Methyloterricola oryzae: one gene and its partner. The protein of the gene in region 1 interacts with the protein of each later gene in a pairwise test. Links are inferred from orthologs where the notes say so. Each region holds a gene or a part of one and is shown in the gene's direction. Other genes may lie near its edges.

Evidence for each region.
Region 2: the proteins of EK23_RS06355 (region 1) and EK23_RS08210 interact in binary tests that used the Escherichia coli proteins (3 or more experiments, as listed by UniProt). The link is inferred for Methyloterricola oryzae from one-to-one orthologs.

What each region holds. Positions count from the first base shown.
Region 1 is NZ_JYNS01000003.1:49,393-65,184, reverse strand. The notes cover bases 8,530-11,507. They hold EK23_RS06355 (LytR/AlgR family response regulator transcription factor), read left to right. Parts: upstream 8,530-9,635; coding sequence 9,636-10,379; downstream 10,380-11,507. Other genes in these bases: hemDX (fused uroporphyrinogen-III synthase HemD/membrane protein HemX), read left to right, coding at 11,385-11,507; hemC (hydroxymethylbilane synthase), read left to right, coding at 10,424-11,392; EK23_RS06360 (sensor histidine kinase), read left to right, coding at 8,636-9,658. Outside these bases: EK23_RS06390 (RHS repeat-associated core domain-containing protein), read right to left, coding at 1-1,629; EK23_RS06385 (DUF6531 domain-containing protein), read right to left, coding at 1,652-3,766; EK23_RS06380 (cohesin domain-containing protein), read right to left, coding at 3,890-4,492; EK23_RS21560 (glycosyltransferase family 2 protein), read right to left, coding at 4,756-5,994; 30S ribosomal protein S12 methylthiotransferase RimO, read left to right, coding at 6,568-7,878; EK23_RS06365 (FKBP-type peptidyl-prolyl cis-trans isomerase), read right to left, coding at 7,958-8,443; more of hemDX, read left to right, coding at 11,508-13,448; EK23_RS06340 (heme biosynthesis HemY N-terminal domain-containing protein), read left to right, coding at 13,445-14,710; EK23_RS06335 (hypothetical protein), read left to right, coding at 15,160-15,792. UniProt on the Escherichia coli protein: Member of the two-component regulatory system BtsS/BtsR, which is part of a nutrient-sensing regulatory network composed of BtsS/BtsR, the low-affinity pyruvate signaling system YpdA/YpdB and their respective target proteins, BtsT and YhjX.
Region 2 is NZ_JYNS01000004.1:181,985-197,786, reverse strand. The notes cover bases 8,101-11,088. They hold EK23_RS08210 (glutamate-5-semialdehyde dehydrogenase), read left to right. Parts: upstream 8,101-8,945; coding sequence 8,946-10,232; downstream 10,233-11,088. Other genes in these bases: EK23_RS08200 (hypothetical protein), read right to left, coding at 10,937-11,088; nadD (nicotinate-nucleotide adenylyltransferase), read left to right, coding at 10,251-10,892; holA (DNA polymerase III subunit delta), read left to right, coding at 8,101-8,879. Also shown: EK23_RS08245 (bifunctional metallophosphatase/5'-nucleotidase), read right to left, coding at 1-1,401; hemN (oxygen-independent coproporphyrinogen III oxidase), read right to left, coding at 1,498-2,883; EK23_RS08235 (DUF2490 domain-containing protein), read right to left, coding at 2,905-3,618; EK23_RS08230 (ParA family protein), read right to left, coding at 3,710-4,492; leuS (leucine--tRNA ligase), read left to right, coding at 4,718-7,312; EK23_RS08220 (LPS-assembly lipoprotein LptE), read left to right, coding at 7,324-7,842; more of holA, read left to right, coding at 7,839-8,100; more of EK23_RS08200, read right to left, coding at 11,089-11,392; EK23_RS08195 (hypothetical protein), read left to right, coding at 12,590-13,936; EK23_RS08190 (cupredoxin domain-containing protein), read left to right, coding at 14,050-15,802. UniProt on the Escherichia coli protein: Catalyzes the NADPH-dependent reduction of L-glutamate 5-phosphate into L-glutamate 5-semialdehyde and phosphate. The product spontaneously undergoes cyclization to form 1-pyrroline-5-carboxylate.

The sequences.
Region 1 (15,792 bases):
GTCCGCGTAGATGAAGTGGATCTGGCCGTTGAGGAGGCTGTTCGGATCGGGCTTGAGAACCGCCACTGGTTGGTCGCCGAGCCAGACAATTTCCTGGATAGGCTGCCCGTCGCGCTGGTATTCGCCGAGCAGATGCCCGCCCTCGTCGTAAACGAATAGTGTGCCCCGCTGGCTGTAGTTTTCTGGATGGTTTCGCTGGTCGAAGATTTTCAGTAGGACACAGGAAACGTCGGAACTACTGATCGCACCGTCGTGATCGCAATCTGCGTTATGGCTTGGCAGGATTGCGCCTCGGGCCATCAACGCCAGTCGGCGCGCGTCCGTGATGCCAAAGCGCCCGTCGCGGTCCAAATCGCCGGCCATGTCGGGGGCGTGGCCCGACCATTTGACGGCGCGGGTTCCGAATCCATCGTAGCGGTACGTGAAGCTGGCGCCGTCGGTTTCGGCCCGTGTCAGCCGATTGTGGAGGTCGTAATCGAAGTGGCGCCTGCCATCGCTGGTGATATTGCCGGCCGCATCGGTCTCATAGCGTATCCCTTCGCGCTGCAGCAGGCGGTTGCCTGAGGCCGGGTAGACATAGGTCAAACCGTCCTGACTGAGCCGATTACCGTTGGGGTCGTATTCGAAAGTCTGGCGCCGCCTTGGGCTTTCGGCGCTGAGCAGGCGGTGCAGCGGGTCATAGGTGTAGGCCCAGTTGAAGAGCGGGTCGCTGTCGGTGAATTCGAATACGCGGCTGGCGGCGTCGTAGGTGATGTTCCGCTGCCGTTGAGCCAGCGGCACTTGGACCAGACGGCCATCAAGATCGTAGGTCCTGCGGTATTCAACCCCATTGTTCCAGATCCACGCGGCTGGCGGCCCGAAGGGCTGGTGGCGGATCTGGCTAAGCAGGGGCGCTCCATTGAGGCCGATGTCCACCACCTGCCCGTTGTCCCATGTCAGATCCACCGCTTGCCCGGAGGGGTAGAGGATCTGCCGCCGCCGACCGTTGCCATCGTATGTGTAATGCAGCGTAAGGGTGGCTTCGGCCCAAAGGCTGGTGCGGCTGGTAATCCGGCCGCGGGCGTCGTATTGCCAGGTGGTCTGGCCGGCTTCATCGATCATGCCGGTCAGCCGTCCCAGGCCATTCGGGCCCTGGTCGTAGCTGAACCGAATGGCTTCCGTTGCCGCGCCTTCGATCGCCGTCAGGCGGTTCAGGGCGTCGTAACGGTAGTGCAGGGTTACGCCGCGGGCGTCGGTGGCCGCAACCAGATTGCCGGCCGCATCGAATTCCCGGGTCACGCTGCCGGTGTCTGCACTGTCTACCTGCGTCGGATTGTCCAGGCCGTCGAATCCGAATTCTGTTGCGGCACCGACGGGGTCCGTGACTCGGATGAGGTGGTCGAGGCTGTCGTGGACGAATCGGGTTTGGGCACCCAGTGCATCGATGGCTTCAAACGGGCGGTCCAGAGCGTCAAAGCGTTGGACAGTCTCGTTCAATAGCGGGTCGAGGGTCCGTGTCAGGTTGCCGTTGGCATCGTAGAAGTATTCATAGACTTCCGTTTCGCCGGCCGCGTGGACGCCAAGTGACAAAAGGCACAGGCTCAGCAGAAACAGCAGTCCGGTCAGTCTGACAAGAGGTTTGGTTTTCATGGTCCACTCCCACCCTCAGCGGCTAGCGCGCGCCGATGAGTCGCTGCAGACGGTTTAAAGGATCAAAGACACGAGCCCAGGTCCGCGCAAGATTCGACTGCGGATCGGTAATGTCCTCCCGCAGGCGATAGCCCGCGGCATCCAGGCTGAAGTGGATTCGATTTCCCAGGCTGTCTGCGACGTCGGTCAGGCGATGGGCCGCATCATAGGCTTGTGACAGGAAGTTCGCGTCTGGCTCGGTGATGCGCACGAGCAAGCCTGCTTTATCGTACCCATAACCCGTGAACTCGCCCGCGTCATTGCTCTCGATCAGGCGACCGCGCTCGTCATATCGAAGCGCCAAGACCCGCCTGTTGGCGTCGATGATGGAGACAGGACGGCCGTGGGCATCGAAGGCGGCAAACGTGGTGCTGTGCCCCAAGGCATCGGTGATCTGTGCCAGATCACCAGGCGCGTGAGCCGCGTCGATGTCATCGTAATACCGGTAGCGGGTGATGTCGGCCACATCGGTGCGCGGGCCGTCCGCAGTCAGGATTTGGCCGTGACTGTCATAGGTGAATTGCCAAGTTCGGAGGCTTCCTGTAACCGTGTCGACCAGTTCCTGCCGCAGCATGTTGCCGACGGCGTCGTAGCTGAAGAGGGTCTGCCTGCCCGTCTCATCGATCCGCAGAGGCAGGCGAAAGGCAGAGTGCCAACCGGTCGAGATGGTTCTGGTTTCTGGCGTGCCATCGGCCTCGGTGCGACGTATTTCCAGGTTGCGGACCTGATCAAACGCGAAGCGGGTGAGGTTTCCATTGAAATCGGTCCGGCTGATTACGTTTCCATTCCCATCGAACTCTGTCTGACGAGCCGACGCCGGACAGCCCGATCCCGCGTGTTGGCTTTGCCGATTGCTGACGGGCACGCCTTGCACGGTTTGGTAGGAATAGGTGCGGGCACTGCCTAGTGCGTCCAAGACGGTTGTGCTGCCGTTAGGGTTGTAGATCAACTCATGGCGGTCGACGCCTCCCGCATGCTCCGACAATACGCCACGCCCTTGCGGATCATAGGCGAAGCGGGCATGGCGCACGCCGCTTTCGTCGGTAATTCCGGTCAAGGCCAACGGAAATCTGGAATCCTCGTACTGGTAGGTCCGGGTCGGGTCGTCAGCCGTATCGGCGCGTGTCGGGTCGGGATAGCTGACAGCGCTGAGGCGTCCAAGGGTGTCATACGCATATCGGATCGAGTTTCCTGCCGGATCAATCAGGGCAGAAAGCCTGCCGTCGCCTTGGTAAGCCAGTGTGAGACGTCGCCCAGAAACCCGATCGATCACTGTGGTAGTGCGGCCCGCTGAGTCGTACTCCAGGGCGTGCGCCCAGCTGGAACGGCTGATGATGGAAGTCAGCCGTCCATTGCGGTCATAAAGTTCGGTGCTGTCATCTTCGAGGGTGAGACGCCAGCCCAGGAGAGTACCGTTGCCGCCTAAGATTTGCCCAAGTCGCACGATGACGTCACCGTCGGGCTTCCACTCGGCTCCGGACAGCACGAAGCGGAAGGCGCGCCCGTCGCCCCGGATGGCATAGGCCACGGATGTGCCGGAGAAGGCCAGCTGTCGGTCATAGCTGTGTCGCCAGCGCGGGCCGAGCATGCGGCGTTCGCCAAATCGCGAATTGTAGTGGCGGGAGAATTCCAGTGGGTGGGGGCCTCCTCCGAGGTAGTCGATTTCCTCCTGGAACTTGTTGCCATTCGCACCGTTGATCGGATTAGTTCCATTGCAGTCGCCGGGAACACCGGCGGCTTTCTGATCCTGGCCTGGTGGCGGCAGGTAGTGGATGGTCATGCTGTCGCTGGCACTGCAGCCGCTGACGCTGCCCTCCACGGACAGCACGTTTTCGCCGGCATCCAGGCCGACGCTGGCGGCACCCGAACCCAAAAAGTTGATCAGGGTCGTGAACACGCCGGACTGCTGGAAGAACACTCGGCCATTGACCGTCGCCGTGACCTGCCCGACATCACTGGGCTTGGCGGTACCTGATCCGGTTCTGCTGACGCCGACGGTTTGTGTGGTTACGGTGCTGCCCCGTTCTGGCGAGGTGAAACTGAGTGAACAGGGCCGAGCCAGTCCGGGCACCAGAATCAGGCCGAATAGAGTAGCCATCAGCCGGCGGCAGACTCGGTCTTCAGTTCTAGTTTTCCTGTACCTGAAAGGAAGAGGAAAGTAGTTCATGATGCAACTCTCCCTGGAGCATCGTGCCAAGATGCTCCCTATGACGGCCAACTGCTAGAGCCGCTCGCGCTGGCGGTGCCCGGTTTTCGAGATCAGCAGCAGAACCAGCATTGCGCTGGCCGTTGGAAGAAATGTCGCTGGCAGCGGCACGATTTCGACGCGCGTTCCAATCGCCGATGCAGGCATGGGTTGCGCGGAGGCATCGCTCAATTCGTTGAGAGTTAGGGTGAATTCAGCGGTACCTGAATTCTGGGCGTGGAAACGCAGGGTTGCCAGGCGGAAGAAATCGGGCTGGGCGAGTTCCAGTACGGTGGCCGCGTCTTGCGAGACTTCCAGCAGTTGAATCAGCCCTGTGTCCAAGTGGCTGGCTGATTGAGGCGCCGGCGCCGCTGAATCAAGGTGAAGTTGATCGCCAAATTGGTCATCGCCAAAGCGAACTTCGTCGAAGCTCACCCTGCGGTAATCGTAGCCGACAGTGACATCGTACCCTGATAAAGCAGCCTGGCCTTCGAGTCCTGAAGCTCCGAACTCGATCTGGAAGGTGGTGCCGACCTCGAGACTGGGCTCCGGCGGTGACAGATAGAGCGTGATGTCTGCCCACGCGGAGGGCGACAGACTGGCGAGTGCAGCGAGGACAAGTATGGATCGATGCAGCATGTTCCATCCCCCGTGAGCCGTTGACTTGGCTCAGACACCTCGACGGCGTTAAATCGATGCGAGGGAAATTATGCTGAAAATTGACTTGAATTCTATGGGGAAATTGCTGGGTAATGCTTGGGAGTCGGGAACTGTAAATTGATGCTTACAGTGCCGCGCGGATGCTACCTGACAGCGAGTTGAATTTTAGCCCGTATCTTTTGATCCGCAGAGTTGCTTGCACGCGGATCAATCCCTCTCAGTGCAATTTCGTCAGAACAGGCCTACAGATGCATATGGGATGGTGCTATCGCGTGGGGGGACTTGGCTCGCCGTCCAAGTTGCCGTCGCAAGCCATTTAGAAGCAATCGTGCTAACTCTTTTGCTCGGTGTTTTGTGGGGTCGTGCCAAAGGGCGCGCACGCAGTGCCACAAGGCCTTGGGAAGCAAACCTGACGTTGTCAGGATTTTCTTTGCAATGCAGGCGTGAAGCTTGCCGAGCAGTTGTCGTCGTAACAGGTAAGAGTCGGCACCCGGCGCCAAGCTTTCAATTACCTGCTTAATGTAATCAACAGGAGATGATGAATGCAGCGCACGTTCACAAATCAAGGAAGGCAACAGCTTTAATTCGAAGTTGCGCAGTGCGTTGTATTCTATTGCTTTATTCAGGCACTTCGTGCCGGCCACGATGTTGTCGGATGCGAAGTAAACTCTTGCGTATTCCATGTACGCCAGATAGTAGGCCGAACCTCGGACCCGCGCGAGATCAGCTTTCAAACTGGGTACATTGAAATATCGGTCCAGGATATCGATGCGTCCAGCCAACATTTTGTCGAAGATTTGTCCGCGATTTCCCTTGTGCAAACGCAACAGCGTAACCACCTCGCGGCAGCAAGCGAATCTGTAGCCTTCTCTTGCCAGGCTTAGAAAAAAGTCCCAATGCTCGTTGAAATCGACGGAGGTATCAAATCCGCCAACCGCCTCGACGCAGCTACGCCGGACCAAGGCCGTGCCGAGCAACATGGTTTCCTCCTGCAGCAGCTTCGGCAGGACCTGGCCCTCCATAGTGGTTCCGGATGGCCTGACATTGGCACCTGGCCAAGGCGACGGCCTGGTTACACCCCGGATATGGGGTCCTGCCCGGTAGCTGGGGCTTCCGTCGGCCTCCATCCAGTAATACCAGCCGTAGGCAACGTCCACGCTAGGTTGCTGTTCCAGCACGGCGAGCAGGTCCGCCAGATTGTTGGGCAGCATGCGGTCGTCACTGTCCAGAAAGGAAACATACTCGCCGCTGGCACAGGCGAGGCCCAGGTTGCGCGCGGCGCAGGCGCCCGCATTGGCCTGACGCTTGTACGTGATCCTGCCGGTGTATTTTGCCACTACGTCGGCGGTGGCGTCGGTTGATCCGTCGTCCACCACGATTAACTCCCAGTCTTCACAGGTCTGGGCAAGGACACTCTGTATCGCTTCGTCCAGGTACGCGGCCCGATTGTAGGTCGGTATGATAATGCTTATGCGCGGCATGTCATTGATCCTGATCGTGTTGTTGCTTATGGCTGGCGTCGGGGCCACATGCCCAGATGCTTTCGTTGCCAGGCGCAATCACATGTTTAAATATTTTTACTATATGGCGTCATGGCTCAAAAGGGAAATTCCAGTAGAAATAAGCAATAATCTTGCCTGAAATATGGCCGCAACATATTCAATGATTTAGGTACGTTCAATGGTCTTTTGCCCGTTTTTTCCCGGTGGACTGTAAAGCAAACCGACGTTCTTTCCGTGATTTTCAAGCTTTCGACTGCAGGTAAGTCAGAATCGCTGTTGAAAAACACCCATCACCTTGTCAAAAGCACCAGGGACGAAATCCGTCAGGCCCTGATGTTTGCTGAACATGAACCGGCTCGCGCCGCGAGCAGGGTAGGAACCATCCTTGCACACAATGTATCGTAGTCGTTTGTGCCCCACACTTTCGATAAAATACCGAGCAAGGATGTTAGCGGCTCAATGGTGGAAATTTTTACCCGTGACTGGGCGCCCATGAGGCCTTTGCGGTGCGGTAGCGAATTTTACAAACATAACCCGAGTGTGCGTCAGACTGTGGCAAACCCAAGAATTGGATTTATCAGCCTCGGCTGTCCCAAGGCGCTGGTGGACAGCGAAGTGATCCTGACGCGCCTGCGCTCGGAAGGTTACGAAGTGTCGCCGAGTTACCGGGATTCCGATCTGGTGGTGGTGAATACCTGCGGCTTTATCGATGCGGCAGTTGAGGAATCCCTGGACGCCATTGGCGAGGCCTTGGCTGAAAACGGCAAAGTCATCGTGACCGGCTGTCTAGGCGCAAGAGAAGGCGAGATCCGGGCCCGCCATCCCAGCGTCCTCAAGGTTACGGGCGCCCACGCTTTCGAGGATGTCATGGCGGCGGTGCATGAGCACCTCCCTCCCGCGCATGATCCATTCACCGATCTGTTGCCCCCACAGGGGATCAAACTGACGCCCAAGCATTATGCGTATCTGAAAATCTCGGAAGGTTGTAACCACCGCTGCACGTTTTGCATCATACCTTCGATGCGGGGTGATCTGGTCAGTCGCCCCATTGGCGAAGTCATGGGCGAAGCGGAGAGACTGGTTGGCGCGGGCGTGAGGGAATTGCTTGTCGTATCGCAGGATACCAGTGCCTATGGGGTGGACATGGGATATCGCACCAGTTTTTGGGGTGGTCGTCCGCTCAAGACCCGATTCCTGGATCTGGCAAAGGCCTTGGGTGAGATGGGGGCTTGGGTCCGTCTCCATTATGTTTACCCTTACCCGCATGTGGACGAGGTGATTCCACTGATGGCCGAAGGCAAAATCCTGCCATATCTCGACATTCCTTTCCAGCATGCCAGCCCTCGTATCCTCAGGTCGATGAAGCGTCCCGCCTCCGCTGAGAACAACCTGGAGCGTATACAAACTTGGCGGTCCATCTGCCCGGAACTGACCATCCGCAGTACGTTCATTGTGGGCTTTCCAGGCGAAACCGATGAAGATTTCGAAGATCTGCTCGACTTCCTGGATGCGGCGCAATTGGACCGTGTGGGTTGCTTCGCGTACTCCCCGGTGGCGGGCGCGGCGGCCAACGCGCTTCCGGGTCAGGTGCCAGCGGAGGTAAAGGAAGATCGCTTAGCCCGCTTCATGGCATTCCAGGAGGAAATCAGCTCTGCGAGACTCCAGGCTCGTGTAGGTGGTCGCGAAACCGTACTGGTCGACGAAGTGGTGGAGGAAGGCGCGGTAGCGCGCAGCCGAGCCGATGCCCCTGAGATCGATGGTCAGGTGTTCATCGATGGAGCTACCCATCTTCAAGTGGGCCAGTGGGTCGAGGTCGAGATCGAGGAGGCCGATGAACATGACCTCTGGGCACACCTGATCTGAACGCCGGGGGCCAGATCACGGACTGAGGCGCTTAACCGGCCTTCACATCCCTGCGGCTGGCTGCTCCTAGAGTGCTAGTTCAGTCGTGATGGTGCCCGCCAAGACCATGCACATGGCCGTGATCCAATTCTTCTGCGGTGGCATCGCGAATGTCCGTGACCTCGACGGCGAAGTTCAGGGTCATGCCGGCCATCGGGTGATTGCCATCCAGAATTACTTCGTCATCCAGAACCTCGATGACAGTCACCAGTTGTACGCCCTCGGGTGTTTCGGCATGGAATTGCATGCCGGGCTCGATCTGCTCGACGCCTTCGAAGGCGGTCTTCGGCACGGCCTGGATCAGGTCGTCGTCGCGCAGGCCGTAAGCTTCTTCGGGAGAGACCGTTACGCTCAGGCGGTCGCCTACCTGCTTACCCGCCAGTGCGTTTTCCAGGCCCGGAATGATATTGCCCTGGCCGTGGATGTAGGCTAGAGGATTTTGACCCTCTGAACTGTCCAGCACGTCCCCCTCGTCATTGGTCAGCGTGTAATGAATGTGAACCACTTTCTCGGCGGAAATCTGCATGGGTGTCCCTCGTTATTTTCAAATTTGCATCATATCGGTTTTTTCCCGCCCCAGGTAGGGCGAGAAGTGCCGGCGTCTGTCTAAACTGAACCGTATCCATCGACCTGACAGGGAATCCCGAGGGAGCCAGTGGTCCGATCGAAAGTTCCACTCTGGGCAGACACCGAAAGTTTTCTTCCGGACTTCCGACGCGTGCGTACGGCCTTTGTGCTGCTGTTGTTGGCCGAAATCCTGGCGTTGGCAATCGGCCTGATCGCGGCGCCCGATGCGGAGGCTTTCTGGAACAGCTTGGGGCTGGTCTCCCTCTACATCGTCTGGGTCGTCCTGCTCAGCATCGCAGTTTTGAGTACCTTCAACCGTTGGCTCCAAAGCGCGAGTCCGCTGAGAGCAGGGGGTGTCGTCGTTTGCGTGGTCGAGGCAATGGTGCTGCTGGTGGGGTGGCTCGCATGGAACGGCTTGGGCCAAGGCTTGTTGAATGGGGGCACGGAATTGAGCCAGACGCCTTATCGCTGCCTGCGCGACGTCGCCGTCGCGGCGCTCCTGACGGGTTTGTGGCTCCGCTACCGCTATGTTCAATATCAGTGGCGGCGGCATGTTCGGGCCGAGGGACTGGCTCGGCTGGACGTTTTGCAGGCGCGCATGCGGCCGCATTTCCTGTTTAACGGTCTCAACACCATAGCCAGTCTCATCAGCACCGATCCGGCCAAGGCGGAGGAATTGATACTGGATTTTGCCGAAATGTTCCGTGCGGTGTTGAAGAGAAACGCGCGAATGGCGAAGCTGGAGGAAGAATTGCACTTGGTGCGGCAATACCTCAATGTGGAGGGACAGCGTTTGGCCGAGCGCCTGCGGGTGGTCTGGAACCTGAACGGCGCGCCGATGGATGCGCTGCTGCCACCCCTCAGTCTGCAGCCCCTGGTGGAGAATGCCTTGTATCACGGTATCGAACCTCTGCCCGGCGGTGGCATGGTGGAGATCGATGGACGCTTGCGGCGGGGCGAGGTGGTCCTGACAGTCCGGAGTCCCGCACCCCGCGCTGAGGCGGAGCCGCACCGCAGCGGCAATCGCGTGGCTCTCGCCAACCTGCGGCTAAGGCTGGAGAACTGTTTTCCGGGAAGTGGGGCCGTGCACACCAGTGTGGTGGACGGACGCTACCAGGCGCGCATCGTATTTCCCTATCGGACGACGCTGAGTGAAGATTCTGATCGCCGATGATGAGCCCTTGGCGAGGGCCCGCTTGCGAAGGTTGTTGGAGGAACTGGCGCTGGCTGACTTGGTCATCGAGGAAGCCGCCAATGGACAGGAGGCCCTGAAAGCCGCGATTTGCCTGCAGCCTGACGTCATGCTTCTGGATATTCACATGCCCCTGATGAGTGGGTTGCAATGTGCGCGGGAGCTGGCGCGCTTGCCGCAGGCACCGGCAATCGTGTTTGTCACGGCCTACGACGACTACGCCCTTAAGGCGTTCGAAGTCTGCGCCTGCGACTATCTGCTCAAGCCGGTGCGGCGAGAGCGTTTGGCAGGCGCATTGGAACGAGCGCGACGTTTCAGCGCCAAGGCGTGGGAAAAGCTGTCGGCGGAACTCCCGGAAGTGCCGGTGTCGAGGCAGCATCTCTGTTCCTTCGAACAGGGCAACGTGTGCTTTCTGGCCATCGAGGACATCCTTTATTTTCTGGCCGACAGAAAATCCACGCTGGCGCGCACGGTGACCGGCCGGCTTCACGTGGACGAACCCCTCAAGTCGCTCGAGGCCGAGTTCGGCGAGCGCTTTCTCCGTGTTCACCGCAGCGCCCTGGTCGCCCCTGCCCACATTGAAAGGCTGGACCGGCTCGCGTCGGGCGGGGTGGCGCTGAAGCTGAAAGGTATCCCCGAAAGGATTGAAGTCAGCCGGCGTCTCCTGCCGCGCTTGCGCCAAGGCCTGGGTGTCACGGGCTGAATCCACCTGCGCCAAACCTTGGTCGTCAGGCGCGATCTGTTACAATGCCGCCATTTATCAGCCTGGTTGTGACCGTGGTTCAAGAAGTCATCCGTATCGCTACCCGCAGGAGTCCATTGGCCCTCTGGCAGGCCGAGCATGTTGCCAGCCTGTTGCGGGAAGCTCATCCGGGACTCAAAACCGAGTTGGTGGAAATGACCACGCGGGGTGACCGAATCCTTGACGCACCCTTGGCCAAAGTGGGTGGCAAAGGGCTATTCGTAAAGGAACTGGAACAGGGCATGCTGGCCGGAACCGCGGATATCGCAGTCCATTCCATGAAAGACGTCCCTGTGGAATTCCCCGAGGGACTCCATCTGGCAGCGATACTGGAGCGCGAGGACCCGCGTGACGCGCTGGTTTCGACGAAATACGCATCATTCGAAAAGCTTCCCCCCACGGCAAGGATCGGGACATCCAGCCTTCGCCGACAGTGTCAAATCAAGACCCTCCTGCCGGACTGCGAAATCCGGCATTTGCGCGGCAATGTAAACACGCGGCTGGCCAAGCTGGACGCCGGCGAATATGACGCCATCGTGCTGGCCTCCGCAGGCTTGAAGCGCCTTGGCATGGCGGAGCGCATTTCGGAATTTCTGCCCGCGGAGATCAGCTTGCCGGCCATCGGCCAGGGCGCTATCGGCATCGAGGCCCGCAGCGAAGACGGTCGAATCAATGATCTGGTGAAGCCCCTGCACCACAGTGAGACGGCGTGGCGTGTATTGGCGGAGCGATCCATGAACGAGCGCTTACAGGGTGGATGTCAGGTGCCCATAGCGGGTTATGCGGAACTGGACGGGGAGCAGTTGCGCCTGCGCGGCCTGGTGGGGGCACCCGATGGTTCCTGCCTGGTCCGGGGCGAGGTGACAGGTCCGGTAATCCAGGCCCAGGCTTTGGGCATTGCACTGGCCGAGGATCTCCTGTCACGTGGAGCCGATGCAATCCTCAAGGAACTTTATGGCGAGGCGCATGGCTGAAGGCGTCCTCAAGCCCTTGGCGGGCCTGGGCGTTCTGGTCACGCGACCACAAGGCCAGGGCGAGAACCTGAGTGAATTGATCGAGGCCGCGGGCGGGCGTGCGATCCGGTTCCCACTGCTTGAGATCGTGCCGGTGCCATTGGATGCGGAAGGTCCTCGTACGCTGGCGGATCTAGCGGGTTGCGACTGGCTGGTTTTCGTCAGTTCCAACGCGGTGCGTCACGGGCTGGCGTGTATCCGGAGCGTTGGCGAACCTGCCGCTTGGCCTAAGGTGGCTGCGATCGGTCAGGCGACGGCGGATGAGTTGGAGCGCCAGGGTGTGGAGGTGGACCTGGCACCCAAACAGCAGTTTAATAGCGAAGCCCTGCTGGCCTTGCCGGAATTTGCCGATGTGACTGGCCAGCGTATCCTCATCGTGCGGGGAGCGGGCGGGCGCGAAGTGCTGGCGGATACATTGAAGGCGCGTGGGGCGGAAGTGACGTACGCGGAAGTCTACCGCCGCGCCGCGTCGCAGGTCGATCCCGCGCCCTTGCTTGAACGCTGGAGGTCCGGCGAGATCGATCTCGTCACGGTCACCTCTGGCGAAGCCCTCGACATTCTTGAACAGATCGTGGTCGGCGACCATTCCGGACAGCTGCGGTCCACGCCGCTTGCCGTGATTGGCGAGCGCATTGCGCAGAAGGCGCGGGGTCTGGGCTACGCGAATGTGATGGCGGTAGAGGCGGGTGACGAGTCATTACTGGCTGCGGTGATTGCCCTGGCGGGCAACCGGCGAGAGGTTCCAAACCATTCCGAAAACGGGGACACAGCATTGGTTGACGAGGAGAAAGAAGTGACGCTGCCGGCGGATCAACCGGACGAAATTACGGCAACGGATGCTTATGGTGAGTCCCAAGAAGCTCCGCCCGCGCCGAAGAAATCCAGAGTAGGTGCTTGGGTCGGCTATATGATCCTGTTGCTGGTGTTCGCGCTAGCTGGCGGTGGCTTCTTCATCCTGAATGAATTGCGAACCAAGCAGGAGGGTTTGGGCTCCGGTCTGGACAAAGGCGACCGTCAGATGCAGGAACTGCTCCATCAGATATCCGGATTTCAGACGGAGTTGGCGGCCCTGCATTCGCAGTTCGCCACCCTGCAGTCACAAGTCACCACCGAGGATACCAAGTTCGAGCGTCAAATCGGCGAGCAGGGCAGTACGTTTGGGGAGCGACTGGATTCGACCAAGAACGAGCTTGCGGCGTCCATCGAGCACATACAGCGGCAAATGAATAAGACGCGCGGTGACATGATGGTGGCGGACGCGGAGTATTTGCTGGGTATTGCCAACCAGAAGCTGCACCTGACCGGTGACGTGAAGGCCGTGCTCGCTGCTTTGGCGGCTGCCGACCAGCGGCTCCATGACAGCGGTGACCCCGGCGTGTTCAAGGTGCGTGAAGCCTTGGCCGAGGAAATCAACCAGTTGGAAGAGGTGAAGATAGCGGACGTGGTGGGTCTGTCGGCCCAGATCCTGGCGCTTGAGTCTGTCGTCAGAGACCTGCCCCTGTTCTTGCCCCACACGGACAAAGGCAAGGCCAAAGTGGAGGCTGGACCCGATGAGAAAGCCCAGCAGCCACCTGCTACGGAGGATGGCGGAGCGGGGCTGCTGGATTCCGCATTGAGCGATTTCAAAGGGCTCGTCACGGTGCGCCGCACCGACCGACCGGTACAGGCGGTGCTGGTTCCGGAAGAGGTGGAGGCGCTGCGTCAGGTCTTGTTGCTGCGCATGGAAATAACCCGGCTGGCCCTGTTGCGGGGCGACGACGGACTCTATAAGTCAAGCCTGGATTCGGTACTCAGCTGGCTTAATGAGCATTTTGATGCGGAGGCGGCGGCGACCAAAGATCTGGTGGCGGAGTTGGTCGACTTAAAGGCGCAGCAGATCGCGGTCCCGTTCCCCGATATCAGCAAGTCCCTGACACTGCTGCGCAATATCGAGAAGCTGCGCCTGGAAGCGGAGGAGAAGGGCAAGAGTCAAGCTCAACCTCAGCCTGCCGCAGCACCCGAGGGTACACAGCCGTGAAGTCCCTGGTCATCCTGCTCATCGCGCTGCTCATCGCGGTCGGCGCCGCGTTTTTCATTCATGAACAGCTGGTCGCGCAGGGCGATCCCGGCTATGTCATCATCGGCATCGGCCACTGGTCCATAGAGACATCACTGTTTCTCATGGCCATGCTGATTCTGCTGGCTTTCCTGACGTTCTACCTCACGATTCGTCTGGTCATCGGAACCTTGCGGCTTCCAAAAGCCATAAAGCGCCGAGGTTCCGAACAGCGGAGCCGGCAATCACAGGAAGCCCTGATTGCCGGTTTGATCGAATCGGCGGAAGGAAATTGGGAAAAGGCGGAGAAGCATCTGATACGGCATGCGGCCAACAGCGGCGTGCCGCTCATCAACTATCTGACGGCGGCCCACGCGGCGCATTCCCGGGGCGCGGTGGACCTGCGCGATGAATACCTCAACCTCGCCCATGAATCAACGCCGGAAGCCGAACTGGCCATCGGCTTGACCCGCGCGGAACTGCAGATGTCCAACCAGCAGTTCACCGAGGCCTTGGAAACACTGACCCATCTCAACCAGATCGCACCGAGTCACGCGAAAGTGCTGAAGCTAATGCATCAGGCGTACGCTCAGGCGGAAGACTGGGAAGGCCTGACGCGGTTGATTCCGCAATTGCATCAGAACAAGGTGCTGATGGAGGCCGAAATCAAGTTGCTTGAAGCGGAGACGTTCAGCGCCATGCTCAAGCAACGCTCGGAGTCTCGCAAGCCGGGCGCCCTGCGGGAAGTCTGGCAGCATGTTCCCGATCATATCAAGGCCATGGTTGGCATCCAGGAATTGTATTTTGCGGCTATGATCGAAGCGGGTGCCGGGGACGAAATTGAGCCTTTGCTGCGCCAGACCCTGTCCAAGCAGTGGAACGACACCTTGCTAGTGCTGTACGGCTGTATCCAATTACCCGATGCGGCGCAGCAGCTCGAAACGGCGGAAGCTTGGCTTGCCAAACACACGCAGGATGCGGTTTTGCTAAGGGTGCTGGGCAAGCTGGCCCTGGCGGCCGGGCAGCCGGAGAAGGCGCGCGAGTATCTGGAAAGAAGCCTCGGTATTGAATCCAGCGTCGAGGCCTTCCGCATGATGGGGGATCTGCTGCTCAGACAGGATGATGCCGTAAACGCGTGCCAGTACTTCCGCAACGGGCTACTGTTCGCCTCCAACGAGGTGGTGGCGCAGATAGAAATGAATCCGGAGAACGAGCCACAGGCCGAGGACGAGGCGCAAACTTAGATTGCATAGGCTTGAACCAATTGAACTTTCATTGGTTTGCTAAATCTAGCCTCGCGCGCCCCGCTCCACGTTGATGTGTGCCAGGCGCAGGCGCCAAAACTTGCTCAAGCGGGATGGCTTTTGATGCTGGAACGCCTTTAGGCACCTAATTCAAATAGGTGAAATTACTAGTGCTCTTTGTGAATCGGCAAGCTGTTCGGTAAGGCCGCCGAAGTGCATGCACACAAGGTAAAGCAAGATGCCTGCTACACTACGTAACTCTATCGCTATTCTTTTGAGGTTGGTGGTACGAAATCCAGCCGGTCAAGTCGTGCGATGACGCGTACAGTCCAACCTTCCCTCGAGCCATGGTTCTATTACCCTATTTAATATTCCTGGCTTCATTTCTCCTGCAGTTCCATTCGGAGTCAGGATTTCTTCCGAGACAGTTATCCTGGCTTCCGGAAATATTGTCCGCGATCGCATTTGTACTGGTGGTGCTTCGAGGTGCGTATGAAAAGCGGTTGATGATAAGTGCAAAATACGTCCTGCTTTTTGGCTTTATTTTTCTTTTGCTCACGTCGTCTCTCATCATCAATGACGTGCAGCCAGGTACTATCTTTATTGGGGCGCGTACATATTTCAAGTATGTTCCATTCTTTCTCATGCCTTTGGTATACGAGTATTCAGAGGAAGAGTTTAAGAAGCAGTTATTGTTGTTGGCCGGTCTAGGGCTATTGCAATTGCCCATGGCTGCGCTTCAGCGGTTTGTCTTGTACTCCGATTTGGCTACTGGCGACGTAGTTACGGGCACCCTGGAGACATCCGGGGTGCTCACCATCATGATGCTTAGCTTTTTGTCAATTGTGATGGGCATGTATCTACGCAAGAAACTCTCGCTCCGTCATGCCGCTCTGCTCATGATATTTTTCATCGCGCCAGCTGGTCTCGATGAGACAAAGGTTACCGTTATTCTTCTTCCTTTGGCGCTGGGAATACCGGTCTTTATTGTTGCGAAGCTCGAAAAAAATCTACGGTCCCTTGTTCCATTCGCGGTTATGGGTGGAATTGTATTTGTGCTTTTTGTTGGCATGTATCAAACG
Region 2 (15,802 bases), on another replicon or contig:
TCGCTTCAGGTCCAAGGGCTCGAGCCTGGCATCCCCGAATCGCTGCACCCAAACGTCGCTTGGGTCGATATGGGTGAGTGGGTTCTCAGCAGGCCCGCTGATCCGATAGCGAAAGCGGATGCCGGAGACCTGCAGGAACCCGCCGTAGCCCAGGTGGGCTTTCGCGATGGAGTGGCGTAATAGGTCGAGGAGTTCCACCCCCGTGATCTGAAAGCTCACCACGGTGTCGTCAAAGTAATAGAGGCCTTCCAGGTCCGCAGCGGTCACGGGACCCGGCGGAATGTTGTCGTTGATGCGAATACCGCCCGCGTTGAGGAGGGCGACATCGGTGCGCATGCGCGCGCGCAGGGTGTCAGCGAGGAAATTGCCCAGTGCCGTCTCGCGGCGGCGGACGGCGGCTTCCAGGCCCTCCAACGGATGAATTGTGCTGGCGACGACCGTCGCGCCATCGCGGCCCGTGGTCTTTTTGATGGCGGTGGCCAGGCGTTCCAGGGAACGGTCCACCTCGGCCTGCACCAGTCGATCTTGAGGGATGGTTGTATCGAGGACGACCCGATGCGGCGTGACGGCGGGGGGTTGGCCGGTCTTCAGGGTGACGTGGTGGATGATTGCGCTCAGGTTATCCGCATCGGCCTTGGTGATCCAGGTTTTGCCCACCCGCTCCTGGATATGGAAATGCTCGTGCCCACCCGCGATCAGATCGATTTCGGGGAACTCACGCGCCAGCCATTGGTCCTGCTCCAGATCCTGATGGGTCAGAGCCACGATGACTTCGGCACCTTCCCGTTGCAGTGCGGAGATGACGGTTCGGACCAAGTGGCAGCGCTCGTCCTCCGTGTAGCGATAGCCCACGTAGTCCTGCTCGGTGGAATTCAGGGTAAGGGCAAACAATCCAATTCTGACGCCATTCACGTCGCGCAGCAGGTGGTGCGGCACGGGGACCCGCCGATCCCAGTCCTGAAGGGGCGCGCCCTGGCTTGGACGGTAACGCACGTTCGAGGATATCCAGGCAAAGTCCGACTGGGCAATGCGACCGAGCAGGATCCCTGGGTCCGGGTTGTCGAATTCGTGATTCCCGAAAGTGACGACCATGTTGGGATCGAAGGCGTCACCGTCGCCATCCAGCAAATTCATGACACGCACCATGGGTTCGGCCGCCAGGTACTTGCTCATCACGGACGGGTAGAGGAAATCGCCGGCGTGCAGCAACAGCACGGGGCCGCCGCCGTCGCTTTCAAGCTGTCGGCGCAGTGATCTGAGGCGCGCAAAACCGCCCACGGTGCCGTTTTCCAGCCCTTCGACCTTGTAGGTGTCATTGACCTGCAGAATGCGCAGATGCCGGACGCCGGAATTCTCCCCAGGCGCTTGCCTGATCGGTGCGGCGCAGGCGAAAAGCCCCAAGGCGACCAATCCAAAAACCGTAAGCCGGAGCTTGCGGTACAGAGGGCGTGGGGAATGCCGCAGAATCAATGGCGCATCTCCCTGTGCTTGCCAGGATCAGATGACTTTGGAAAAGCGCCTGCCGGCCTCCGTTGCCTCGTTCAGGTAGCGGTCGAACACCATGCAAATGTTGCGTATGAGCAATCGGCCCGCTGGACGCACGCGCAGCCATCGGCCGTCGATTTCCAGCAGGCCATCGGCAGCCATACCGGACAGCGCCTCGATTTCGTCGGCGAAGTAGCGGTCGAAATCGACGCCGAAGCGGTCTCGTTCAAGCTGGAAGTGACAGATGAGTTCATTGATGACCCTTCGGCGCAGCTGATCGTCGGCATTCAGGGTGATGCCACGGAACACCGCCAAGCCTTCGTCATCGACCCGTTGGCAATAGCGCTCCAGATCCCGCTCGTTCTGGCTGTAGCTGTTGCCGATGCGCCCGATAGAACTGACGCCCAGCCCCACGATGTCGCATTCCCCGTGGGTGGCGTAACCCTGGAAATTGCGCGACAGCGTGCCTTCGCGCTGGGCGATGGCCAACTCGTCATCCGGCTTGGCGAAGTGGTCCATTCCGATATAGACGTAACCGGCGTCGATCAGCTTGGTGATGGCGTGGCGCAGGATGTTCAGCTTTACCTGGGGCGCAGGCAGTTCATGCTCGTTGATCTGCCGCTGCGTCTTGAACATGCTGGGCAGATGGGCGTAATTGAATACCGAGATGCGGTCCGGGTTGGCGGCCACGATCTTATCGAGGGTGCGGTCGAAGCTTTCGACGCTCTGTAGCGGGAGACCATAAATGAGATCGACGCTGATGGACGTGAACCTGCAGTCGCGTGCGGCTTGCATGACCGCCAAGGTCTGTTCCTCGCTCTGCAGGCGGTTGACGGCCCGCTGCACCGCAGGCTCGAAATCTTGCACGCCGAGGCTGAGCCGGTTGAATCCCAGGCGGCGCAGGAATGTCACTTTGGCCGGGTCCACGGTACGCGGGTCGATTTCAATCGAATATTCGCCGGCATCGTGGTCAAGCAGGCTGAAATGGCGACGGGTGTGGTCCATCAAGGCCTGCATCTGGTCCTCGGCCAGGAAGGTCGGTGTACCGCCGCCCCAGTGCAGCTGCGCGACAGGTCGCGCGCGATCGAACAACTGACCCTGGTGCTCGACTTCCCGGTGCAGACTCTCCAGGTAGGCGATGGTGTGGGCTCGGTTCTTGGTGACGATCTTGTTGCAGCCGCAGTAATAGCAGACGGTTGCGCAGAACGGTATGTGGAAATACAGGGAAAGCGGAACTGGTTCGGCGACCGCATGGCTGGCGCGGGCGTGCTCGAGGTACTGCGCATTGCCGAAGGTTTCGGTGAACTGGACAGCGGTGGGATAAGAAGTGTAGCGAGGTCCTTGGCGGTCGTAGCGGCGGATGAGTTCCTCGTCGAAAATGGGCAGTTGCTCGGTCATGGGCGCGCGTGGGGCTCGGCCTCAGTAATTCAGGAACAGGCTGAGCGAGAGGATATGGGAAATGCGGTCCGCGGCTTCCGACTTCTGGATGTACTGGTTCATGTACCCCAGTTCGGTCCGGATGTGTTCATCAAAGTTGTAGCCCAGCCCCGCGAACAAGCGGTTCTGGTCGAGGCCTGCATGCACGGTGCCGGTATTGTTGAGGTTTACGAATACTTCGTCCCAACCGACCAGGCTGAAATCCTGCGCGAACGGCAACGGGTAGGCGAGCTTGAACATCTGCCGGAAGCGGTAGGCGGTGTCCGGCTGGCCGATGAAACGCTCTTCGAAACGGGTGCGGCTGCTGTAATTCCCCAGCGCACTTTTGTCCGTCCACAGGAATTGCTGCCACAGGCGCTGCTCGTTGAAGGAATCGGTGGTGAAAGGCTCCATGGTGGGGGCATAGGCGTAACCCAGCCACAGACTGGCGTTGGAATTCAGGGCATAGCCCAGGCCTGGGCGCACCATGCCTTGCGAGAGGGACGAGGTGTCGTTGCCAAAACGGCCTTGGCCTTCCATCCAGTACCGGAACGACTGCAACGCCGGACTGAGCACGCCGAGCGTGCCGGTAGCAGTGATGGCTGCCCAGGTTTGAAAATCTTCCGCCGTCGGGTCGGCTCTGGCTGCGGCCGGTATCAGTGCCAGAGCCAACGCGATTGCCCGGCTGCGGTGGAATTGCATGGGGTTGCTGTGCATGGATCGAATAAGCCCTGTGGATCGTCTTGAATGCAGATTGCTGCTTCGCGCCACGTGTCAACAGCCGCGACGAGGCTGGCGCGCAAAATCTTCAGGCGTGGCCGTGCAGTTCTTGGTGCAAGGCCATGAATTCTTCGGTAAGCCGATGATCTGGCACATAATGGATCAGCGGCTTGGATTCGCTGTGGGATTCGCGCACCTTCACCGAGGGCGATATCTTGCTGTCCAGAACTCGATGGCCTTCCTCAACCAGTTGGCTGACCATCTGCTGCGGCAGGTTGGCGCGTCCCTGGAACTGATTGACGACGATACCCTCCATTTGCAGGTCGGCGTTGTGGTCCGCCTTGATTTCCGCGATGGTGGAAAGCAAGTTGTACAAGGCCTCGCGCGAAAAGGCGTCGCAGTCGAAGGGGACCAGGCAGCGGTGCGCGGCGATCAGGCCCGAACGGCTGTAGAAGTTCAGCACCGGCGGCGTGTCGATGTAGATCTCGTCGAATCCTTGCAGCCCCTCCAGCGCCTCGCGCAGCTTGTAGATTTTGTAGCGGGTTTCCAGGCGGCTGTGCAGCGGCTCCAGTTCCGGGTGCGAGGGGATGACGTAGAGGTTCTCGAACGGCGTGCTGTGGATGCAATTCTCCAGGCCCGTCAGACCGTTCTTGCCGAACAGGTTGATGCTCAGCGTCTCCTTGAAGAAGTGTGCGATGGTCTTGTCCGGGTCGGTGATCTTGCGGCCCAGTAGGTAGTGACTGGAGTTGCCCTGGACATCCAGGTCGACCACCAGTGTCTTCTTCTCGTCGATCGCACTGATCGCTGCCAGGTTGCACGCGATGGTGGATTTTCCGACGCCGCCTTTCTGATTGAAGATTACCCTGCGCATGATGTCCTCGTATGCATACGTTCTGGTCGATGAATAGCCCTGACTTCGCCCGCTCCGGACGAGAATCCGGCGCGCTTTCCCGGGCCGGATTGTCCACCTTGGGATTATACGACCGTAATCCCTCAACCGGTACCGGGTTATGGCGCCGCGCGCCGTCCTCCGGCTTTAGCTTTACGCAGGCCTCCTGTATTCTAACGCCTTTTTCTCGTACCGATCGAACGACGAATGGAAGAACATTACCAGCCTCGCGAGGTTGAAGAAGAGGCGCAAAAGGCCTGGGAAGACGCGCGCGCGTTCAAGGCTTTCGAAGACCCGGCCCGGGACAAGTTCTACTGCCTGTCCATGTTCCCCTATCCCAGTGGACGCCTGCACATGGGGCATGTGCGCAACTACACCATCGGCGATGTCATCAGCCGCTTCCAGCGCATGCGCGGCAAGAACGTGCTGCAGCCCATGGGCTGGGACGCTTTCGGCCTGCCCGCGGAGAATGCCGCCATGCAGAACAAGGTGGCGCCGGCGGCCTGGACCTATGCCAATGCCGACGCCATGCGCGCGCAGCTCAAGTCCCTGGGGCTAGCTATCGACTGGGACCGCGAGCTGGCGACCTGCAAGCCGGATTATTATCGCTGGGAGCAATGGCTGTTCACCAAGCTGTTCGAGAAGGGACTGATCTACAAGAAGACCGCCCCGGTCAACTGGGATCCGGTCGACCACACCGTGCTTGCCAACGAGCAGGTGATCGATGGGCGCGGCTGGCGTTCCGGCGCGCTGGTGGAAAAGCGCGACATTCCCATGTACTTCATGCGCATCACCGATTACGCCGACGAATTGCTGGCGGAACTGGACAATCTGCCCGGCTGGCCGGAGCAGGTGAAGACCATGCAACGCAACTGGATCGGCAAGAGTTACGGTTGCGAGGTGCACTTCCCCTATGCGGACGGGGAGGGTGTAGTCAAGGTCTACACCACCCGGCCCGACACCCTGATGGGCGCGACCTATGTGGCCGTGGCCGCCGAGCACCCCCTGGCCCTGGAAGCGGCCGAAGGCAATCCGTCTCTGGCGGCTTTCATCGAGGAATGCAAGCAGGGCGGTACCGCGGAGGCGGAACTGGCCACCATGGAAAAGAAGGGCATGGATACTGGCCGCTTCGTCATCCATCCCCTCAACGGCGAGCAACTGCCGGTGTGGGTCGCCAATTACGTGCTCTGGGGTTACGGCGAAGGCGCCGTGATGGCGGTGCCGGCCCACGACGAGCGCGATTTCGAGTTTGCCTGCAAGCTGGGCTTGCCCATTCGCCAGGTGATCGATGCCAGGCCAGCCGACGCGCCGGCATTCAGCCTGGAAGCCTGGCAGGACTGGTACGCCAGCAAGGAGGGCGTGTGCGTCAACTCAGGCCGCTACGACGACATGAATTTCACCCAGGCGTCCGACGCCATCGCCGCCGACTTGCAAGCCAAAGGCCTGGGCCAGAAGCGCACCCAGTTCCGCCTGCGCGACTGGGGCATCTCGCGCCAGCGTTACTGGGGCTGTCCGATTCCGATCATTCATTGTCCGACGTGCGGCGACGTGCCGGTGCCCGAGGACCAACTGCCCGTGGTGCTGCCCGAGGATGTGGTCATCGATGTGGGTTCGCCCCTGAAAAAGATGCCGCAGTGGTTCCAGACCGGCTGCCCGACTTGTGGCGGGGCTGCGGAGCGGGAAACCGACACCATGGACACCTTCTTCGAGTCGTCCTGGTACTACGCCCGCTATGCCTGCCCTGATGCGGCGACCGGCATGCTGGACGAGCGCGCCAATTACTGGCTGCCCGTGGACCAGTACATTGGCGGCATCGAGCACGCCATCCTGCACCTGCTCTATGCGCGTTTCTTCCACAAGCTCATGCGCGACGCCGGTTTGGTTGCCTGCGACGAGCCCTTCACCAATCTGCTGACCCAGGGCATGGTGGTGGCGCCCACCTTCTACCGGGAGGCCGATGGCAAGAAACACTACTTCGGTCCGACCGAGGTGGACGTGCAAAGCGATGACAAGGGCCGGCCCTTAGGCGCCACCCTCCGCGCGGACAGCCAGGCGGTGACGGTGGGCAGCATCGAGAAGATGTCCAAGTCCAAGAACAATGGCGTCGACCCGGAAATCCTGGTCAATAAGTACGGGGCGGATACGGTGCGCCTGTTCACCATGTTTGCGGCGCCGCCGGACCAGTCCCTGGAATGGTCGGACAGCGGCGTGGAGGGGGCCTTCCGGTTTCTGAAGCGCCTATGGCGGCAGGTGGCGCAGCATGCGCGGGGCGAGAAGCCCGGCCCGCTGGACACCTCCAGCCTGAATGACGCGCAGAAGGCCATGCGCCGCCAGGTGCACGAGACGCTACGCAAGGTGACGGACGATTATGCGCGCCGCTACACGTTCAATACGGCCATCGCCGCCAACATGGAACTGCTCAATGCCCTGTCGCGCTTCGAAGACGAGAGCGAGGCGGGCCGGGCGATCCGGCAGGAGGCGCTGGAATCGGTGGTCTTGATGCTGTCACCCATCGTGCCCCATGCATCGCATCGGCTGTGGCGGGAACTGGGTCACCCGGAAATGGCGGTCAATACGCCGTGGCCGGCGGTGGATGAGGCGGCCCTGGTTCAGGACACCATCGAGCTGGTCCTGCAGGTCAACGGCAAGCTGCGCAGCAAGATCAGCGTGGCGGCGGATGCTTCGCGCGAACTCGTTGAGGGCGTGGCCCTGGCGGACGAGACCGCCCAGCGTTTCATGGAGGGCAAGCCGCCGAAGAAGGTCATCGTGGTTCCCGGCAAGCTGGTCAACATCGTGGTATGAGGCTCATGTCCATGCGCGCGCGTATCCCCCGCCTTCTGTTGCTCGCTGCGGTCTTGGCTGTGACGGCGGGCTGCGGATTCCATTTGCGCGGCTCGGGTGGCCCGACCTTCGCCAAGGGCATCCTGCTGCAGGGGATCGGCTCCAGCAATGCGCTGTACGGCGATTTCAGCACTGCGCTGGGCCTGGTGGGCGGGCGCCTGGTGAAATCGCCCGCCGAAGCTGCGGGGATCGTGCACGTCTACCGCGCCTATCATTCCCGGCGCTCCCTCACCTTGAGCCGTTTCGGCCGCAGTACCGAGTTCGACCTGTTCTATCGCATCGTATACGACGTGCGAACCCCGGAAGGGGAAGTGCTGTTGCCGCGCCAGGACATCGAAGTGCGGCGCGACTACTTCAACGACCAGACCCTGCCGCTGGCGCAGGTCGCCGAGGAAGGCGTGATGCGCACGGAGATGCAGCAGGAGGCTGCGCAGACCCTGTTGCGCCGGGCCATCTCGGCGTTGAACAAGCCGCCGCCGGGGAAGTCGTGAAGCTCAAGCTGGATCAGTTGCCGGATGCCCTTCGCAAAGGCATCGCGCCGGTCTACCTGGTTTCCGGCGACGAACCCTTGCAACTGGGCGAGGCCGTGGATGCCATCCGCGAGGCCGCGCGCGCCAAAGGCTACGCCAGCCGGGAACTGTTCTATGTCGACAGCGGTTTCGAGTGGGGCCAGTTGCTGGAGGCGGCGGAATCCTATTCCCTGTTCGGTGATCTGCGCATTCTCGACCTGCGCCTGCCGGGCAAGCCGGACAAGGCCGGCGCCGATGCGCTGGTGCGCTATGCCGAGCGGATTCCCGAAGATGCCGTGCTCATCGTCAGCCTGCCGAAGCTGACGGGCGACGAGCAGAAGAAAAGCCGCTGGTTCCAGGCGCTGGAGCCCAAGGGCGTTTTCATCCAGGTCTGGCCACTGGAAGGTCCCCAGCTCATCGCTTGGCTGGATCGGCGCATGGGCGCCCGCAACATGCTGGCCGACCGGTCCGGGCTGGCCCTGCTGGCGGCGCGGGTGGAAGGCAATCTGCTGGCCGCGGCCCAGGAAGTGGAGAAGCTGCACATCCTCTGCGGTTCGGGACGGATCGAGGACGAGATGATTCGCAAGGCGGTGGCGGACAGCGCCCGCTACGATGTGTATGACCTGTCCGAGGCAGCCCTGCAGGGCCAGTTGGTGCGCTCCAACCGGATACTGGCCGCGCTGCGCGCTGAAGGGATTGCCGCCGCCGTGGCCTTGTGGGCGCTGGCCCGCGACCTGCGCGTGGTGGCCTCCGTGCAGGCCGCGGTGGCGGACGGCTCCACCCCGGATGCCGCGTTCAGCCGGCTGCGAATCTGGGACAGCCGCAAGGCCGGGATGGTTAAAGCACTGCAGCGGCTGGACCGCGAGCAGGTGCGGCAGTCCTTGCTGGCGTGTTCAAGATCCGATCGCATCATCAAGGGGCAGGACACCGGGGAAGCCTGGGACGCGCTGTTGGATGTGTGCATGACCATGGCGGGCCGGGGACCCGCGTCGCGACGTCTACGGGAGGACATCGCCTGAACGGCTCCGCACGCCGGCCTTTCATTGTTTAACCCCCTATTCAACGCCAGAACCTGTCCGTGACCCATGAATATGCCCGCTCGATTTTCCGATTCTGACGACATCAACAGTTATATTCTTGCCGTGGGCGAACGCGCCCGCACCGCGTCGCGGCTGATTGGCCGTGCCGAGACTGCGGCCAAGAATCGTGCCTTGGCGGCCATCGCGGCGGAACTGGAAGCGCGCGCCGATTTTCTGATTGAGGAAAACGGGCGCGATCTGGAGGCCGGCCGCCAGAAGGGACTGGAAGCGGCCATGCTGGAGCGTCTGGTGATCGACGCCAAGCGGGTTGCGGCCATGGCGGAAGGCCTGCGCCAGGTGGCGGCCCTGGCCGACCCCGTGGGCGAGATTTCCGGGCTGACCTTTCGGCCCACCGGGATTCAGGTCGGCCGCATGCGCGTGCCTCTGGGGGTGGTGGGCATCATCTACGAGTCGCGTCCCAACGTGACGGCGGATGCTGCGGCCCTGTGCCTGAAATCGGGCAATGCCTGCATCCTGCGCGGCGGTTCCGAGGCCATCCATTCCAACAAGGCGATTGCGGCTTGCATCCGCACCGGACTGGAACAGGCCGGACTGCCCCAGGACGCCGTGCAATTGATCGAAACCACCAACCGTGCCGCCGTCGGGGCGCTGCTGAATCTGGACAAGCACGTGGATGTCATCGTCCCGCGCGGAGGCAAGGGATTGATCGAGCGCATCATGGCAGAGTCGCGCATCCCCATCATCAAGCATTTGGACGGCATCTGCCATGTCTACATCGATGAGGGCGCCGACCGCGACAAGGCCCTGCGCATCGCGCTCAACGCCAAGACCCACCGTTATGGGGTCTGCAACGCCATGGAAACCCTGCTGGTCGCGGCGAGCTGCGCCAACGACCTGCTTCCGGAAATGGCCCTGAAACTGCGCGAAAAAGGCGTGGAGATTCGAGGCTGCGAAGTGACCCGCACCTACATCCCCGACTGTGTTGCGGCGACAGAGGCGGATTGGGATACGGAATACCTGGCGCCCATCCTGTCGATCCGGGTGGTTTCCGGACTCGACGAGGCGTTGGAGCACATTCAGCGCCATGGTTCCCAACACACCGAAGCCATCGTCACCGAGGATTACACGCGGGCGCGGCGCTTCCTGCGGGAAGTGGATTCCAGTTCGGTGATGGTGAACGCCTCCACGCGCTTTGCCGATGGCTTCGAGTATGGCTTGGGTGCGGAGATCGGCATCAGCACCGACAAGCTGCACGCGCGCGGTCCGGTCGGCCTGGAAGGCCTGACCACGCAAAAGTTCATCGTCCTAGGCGATGGTCACGTGCGCGGCTAAGACCGCTCAGAGCCGATGCTGATCGGCATCTTTGGCGGCACCTTCGATCCGGTGCATTTCGGGCATTTGCGCACGGCCCTGGAGGTGTGTGAAGCCCTGGAACTGGATGAAATGCGCTGGGTGCCTTGCCGCCAGCCGCCCCACCGGCGCCAGCCGGTGGCGTCGCCGGACGACCGATTGCAGATGCTGGAACTCGCTCTTCAAGGAGCGCCCGACTGTTTCGTGCTGGACCGGCGCGAAATGGAGCGGGAAGGTCCTTCCTACATGGTCGATACGCTGGCGTCCATGCGTGAGCAGTGGCCGAAAGCGTCCTTGTGCCTGGTGCTGGGGCAGGATGCGTTTCTGGGGCTGGACCTCTGGCACCGCTGGCGTGAATTGCTGGACCTGTCGCATATCGTGGTGATGCGCCGGCCCGGCGCGTTTCCCCTGGACTCCAACCCGGCAGTTGCGGAATGGGCTGGCTTGCGCATGACCGCGCAGGGCGCGCGTCTGCGTGGCGAGCCCTTTGGGCTGGTGCATGCCGTGGAGGTGACGCAGTTGCCGATATCCGCGACCGCAATCAGAGCTATCCTGGCAGGCCGTCGCCGTGCGGACTATCTGCTGCCGTCGCAGGTGATGGCGTACATCCGCGCCAAAGGCCTCTATTCGACGGCGGTATGAGGCGCGCGCCTTTCAGAAGGCGGGACCATGTCCCGCTCCGTGGTCTACTCGGACGCGGGTTCGTTGAAATCGATGCCTAGAATTGACCAGTTTTCGGCGTTGCCCACGTCACCGCCGGCAAACTGAATCTTGCACGCATATTTCCGCGTAGCCATGCCTTGGCCTTCGACGGGCACGGTCACCTGGGAACGGATCACATAGGTCCTGCCACCCAGGGCCCAGGCCTCGTAGATCGAGTCATCGAACTGGGCCGTTTCCGGAATCTGGTTCTCGTCCTTCATCGCCGCCTTGCATTGCAGCAAGGCAAAGTCGGTGCGCTGGTTGCTGATCTTGCCCAGTTCCTCGTGTTCCTCATCCGGAACCAAAAACAGTTCCGAGTCCATCACCTTCATCACCAACGGCACGACCACCTTATTGGTCACGACATAAAGCAGGACGATGAAGACCGCCAGCAAAGGCATGGAATACCTGGCGGGAAGGGATTTCAGCTTGTCAAACATGATGTCCTCTCTGGATGGTGTGGTAGCCGGCCGGTTTCCGCATCGGCTCTCTTTGTTCTAGTACAAAACCCGTGATACGGCCGCTCGTGGCAACTGGGCCAGGCGGTATTGCTGAACTGCTGGCAGATTTCTTGCTGTCCCGCGTCATTTTGAGGCAGAGCCGTGCAAATGTATAGCTCTCATCGCGTGCCTTTCGTGCCTGGTCTTGGACCTACTGCTGTGCTTCGTGGCACTGCGGATGCCGTCCCATTTAAGAATCCCTTACGAATGCATCGGAATCGGGCGCCTGGCCATTCGTCCGCAGGCTCGGCTTTAAAATAATAAAAATCCGCATAAGGACCTTTGCTTTGGTCATACGATCAGTCGCTTATCGGGCACGCGGAACTGATCGGCCCGGGATCGCTTCCCGTCGCCAAGTCGCTTTGCTCCCCGCAGCGCGGCCGGCTTTTCACTCATGTCACACGCATGTGACAGCCATGGAAAGAGGCTGGTTGGACGTTAACTTCCCCCCGCCTGGTATCCCATGGCGCTCCTAGCCGCTTGATCTTTCTCGATGATGTCGTTACGTGGCGACAAGTCTCCGCACCCATCCTGGACAAGAAAATAAGGAGGTTTACCCATATGAAAAAATTTACATTTCTCATCTCCATGTTGCGATGGATGAGCTTAACAGATTGATAAAACAATAAAAAAATTTAATGGCACGATATTGGAATATGTCTGTGAAAACTGGCGATGTCCGAATCAACTCTGTCCTCTGAGTGGATGACGAGAAGGCAAGTTTCTCAGAAAAAAATTTTCTGTCTCGGTTCTGCGACAGTCTTGCCCAGAAAATTGAGAAAAGGACTTAGAAGGTCAGGGTTGGCCTGAATGGATGGGTGGTTCGGTTATGTGTCACAAATTTGAGAATTTTGCCTGGGTTTGGTGCGTTATTTCAGGCGGTTATAGACCGGGCTGGAAGACGGAGTAAGGGTTATAAGTACGCGTGAACCTGCCGCAGGGAAGGCGGAATTAAGTTTGTGTAAGAGGAAGACTGATTCCTGTCAGGCCAATGAGGCCAAGACCCTGTGATGACGGTTGTGGTGGTGAATGATTTCAAGATTTTGAAGTTAGTTTGTGGTTGTAAGGCTTGGTATTAATCAAACGGTTACAGGCGGTTTGCCTGAACCAAAAAACCAAATAATGAGGTATTTCGACATGCGACATTTCACTAGAGCCCTCGTATCGACTGTCTTGCTCGGATTCGGGGCTGGCCAGGCTGCGCATGCCGAACTGGCCATGAACGGCCTGCCCCACCCGGTCAACAAGTTCCCGTTGTGGATCAAGGATTCCAAAAATGTCACGCTGCAACTGTGTTTGGATGGTCCGGGGACGGCAACCGGCGCCCCTGGCGACTACTGCTTCTTTGATCCGGTGGAAGAGGGCAATACCTTTTCCGAGCAGATCGGCTTTGGCCCGGAAGCATTCTGGTGGATGGCGGAAGCCTCGGTGCCCGTGAACGACGGCAGCGCCGATCTGACCCTGGCCCTGGAAGCGGCGTGGGCAGCAGAAATTCCTGAAGACGGCCAGCAGTTCGCCTTTGGACGGGTGCGTATCCGTATCGATGCGCCGGTGGCCGGAACCTACAAGGTCTGGCACCCCTATGCCTGCGAGCCTGAGATCTACCAGGTGACTACCCCCGGTCGCCGGGCTATCAACGTGACCCGCGACCTTGGTGGCGGCGCGCCTTTCGCCGACATGCTGACCGGCGAAGTGGGCCCGTTTCTGGTGTGGGATGAAACCTTGCCGGCGCCTCCGGCGGGCTATGTGGGCGACGGTGCGACCCCGCATGGCGTGACCGGCAGTCCCTGCGGCGCAAATGGCAACGTCTTCCGCGTAGAAGGGCCCGCTGGCGCCAACCTGGGTGGGCCGGTCGGCAGCGAAAACGTGGTCGAAACCTGGGATTTCACTGTCATGGGCAAGATCTTCGACAGTGCAACTACGCCCTATCCGGTGGTCATTGACGGCGCCACCTTCTACCGCAACCAGGCTGGAACTTCGGCCCGCATGAACGTATGGGCGCAGTCCGATCCGACGGCCCTGCTGACCCGTTCCGGGCAGCCGGGCTCCGCGCAGACCATGGAGAGCGATGGCGAGGGACGCTTCTTCAACCGCCGATCTTATTCCAACAGCAACTGCACAAATTTCAAATCCACGGTGACGGTGAGTACCGAGAATGCGATGGGCAAAACCACCGAGACCGCACCGCTGACCGACAGTGTGAAGATCACCAGCGCGGTGTATACGCCCGCCAAGCACGAGTTGAAGGTAGTTGCGACCACCAGCGACGAGTTCAAGCCGGCCAGCCCTAACGAAAGTGATCCCCTGAACGGCATGGCCCGCACCCTGACCGCACGGGCTGGCTCCAGGTCCGAAGTGATGATTCCCGATCCGGTTACCGCGGGGAAATACAGCTTCATCTTCACCAACATGTATGCGCCGCCGGCGAAGGTCGTGGTGACCTCCGACCTGCAAGGCCGCGACGAGGAAGTGGTCACCCCTTGACCCCGGGGCGGAGGCGCTTCGCCGCCTCCGCCGCTCGAAAGAATTCAATCACTTGATGCTGCCGCGCCGTTGCGGTGAGCCCCGGCTTTGCCAAGAATAAAGAGGAATGCCCAATGAGAAGTCGTAAAGACAGTTCGGAACTTGCGGTCGCAGGGCGCGAAAGCGAGTCCAATCCGGCGACCCAGCTTGCATTTTCGACCCTGGTGCTGATGCTGGCTGCCTCTTTGGTGAATGAGGCGGAAGCCGCGGTAAGCTGCGCCCGCACGATCACTGCCGACGTGGTCGCCATCGACCAACCCCTGATGTTCAACCGCCTTGGTGCCACCAATGTCAACGGGATGATGTATGCCCTGAAGCGCGACGTGGTGTCTTCCAGTTCGGGGATGCCGGGGCCGGGCAGCGCCATGCTGCGTCCGGACAAGCGTCCCCGTCCGTTGGTGCTGCGCGTCGCGGAAGGCGACTGCCTCACGGTGAATTTCGAGAACTGGCTGTCGCCGGTGGCCAATTCGAAAAACGCGGCCAACCCCTTGATGAAGGTGGACGATCAGGTCGCCGACCGCATGGCCGGCTTTCATTCCCAGGGCCTGCAATTGGCGGGCAGCATTCAGGACGATGGCAGTTTCGTCGGCAAGAACGCCAACAGCCTGGTGCCGCCCGGCGGCTCCGCCGTGTACCGCCTTTACGCCGAGCATGAGGGCACTTTCCTGGTGACCAGCCACGGCGCCACGTTCGGCGGCGACGGCTCGGCAGGCAACAGCGCCAACGGCCTGTTCGCGGCCGTCAACGTGGAGCCCAGGAATGCCAAATTCTATCGGAGCCAGCTGACGGAAGAGGAGATGCGCCTGGCCACCACAGGCACTACCACCAACGGACAGCCCATCCTGAACTACGAGGCGCGCTATCCGAATGCAGAGCCCTGGAACCAGGAAGGCAAGGCCGGGCTGCCCATTCTCAACATGCTGGACGGCACCACGCTGGTTCATTCCGACATCAATGCCATCATCGCGGGCCCCAAGCCGGACGGCGGTTTCCCGGTGGGCACCTACCCGCTGGAGAAGGCTGGCAAGCGCAATCCCAGCCTGCCTAATCGTCTGGAAGCTTTCCGCGAGTTCACCGTCATTTTCCACGACGAAATGTCGACGGCCAACGCGTTTCCGAAATTCTATGAGCTCAAGCCAGGGAACCCTCTCGGATACACCCTGCATGCCCTGGGTGATGTCTTCATGATCAATTATGGGTCGGCGGGTGTAGGCAGCGAGGTGATCGCCAACCGCCTGGGCGTGGGTCCCATGCACGACTGTCTTAGCTGCGTGGGCGAGGAATTCTTTCTCACCTCGCACGCGGTCGGTGACCCGGCCATGGTGGTGGACGTGCCTGCCAACGCTGGTCTAGAAGGGCTCGCGCCAGGAGAGGTTCCGCCGCCTGGCACCACGGGTCCCAAAGCCAGCATGGCCTACTACCCGGATGATCCCTCCAACGTCCATCACAGCTACATCAGCGATTTCGTGAAGTTCCGCAATCTGCACACGGGCGGCGAACATCACGTATTCCATCTGCACAATCACCAGTGGCTTTACAACCCCAACGACGACAATTCCAACTACCTGGACGCTCAGGCGGTCGGCCCGGGCTCGGGTTATACCTACGAGATCAACTTCGGCGGCTCTGGCAACCGCAACAAGAGCGCTGGCGACGCCATCTTCCACTGCCATCTGTACCCCCATTTTGCCCAGGGTATGTGGGAACTGTGGCGCAACCACGATGTGCTGGAAACCGGCACCAAGCTGGAGGTGAGCGGTGCGGGCTTCCACAGTCAGCCCTATGACTTGCTCAAGGGCAAGCCCGCGCTGAGCGGGAACGGTGACG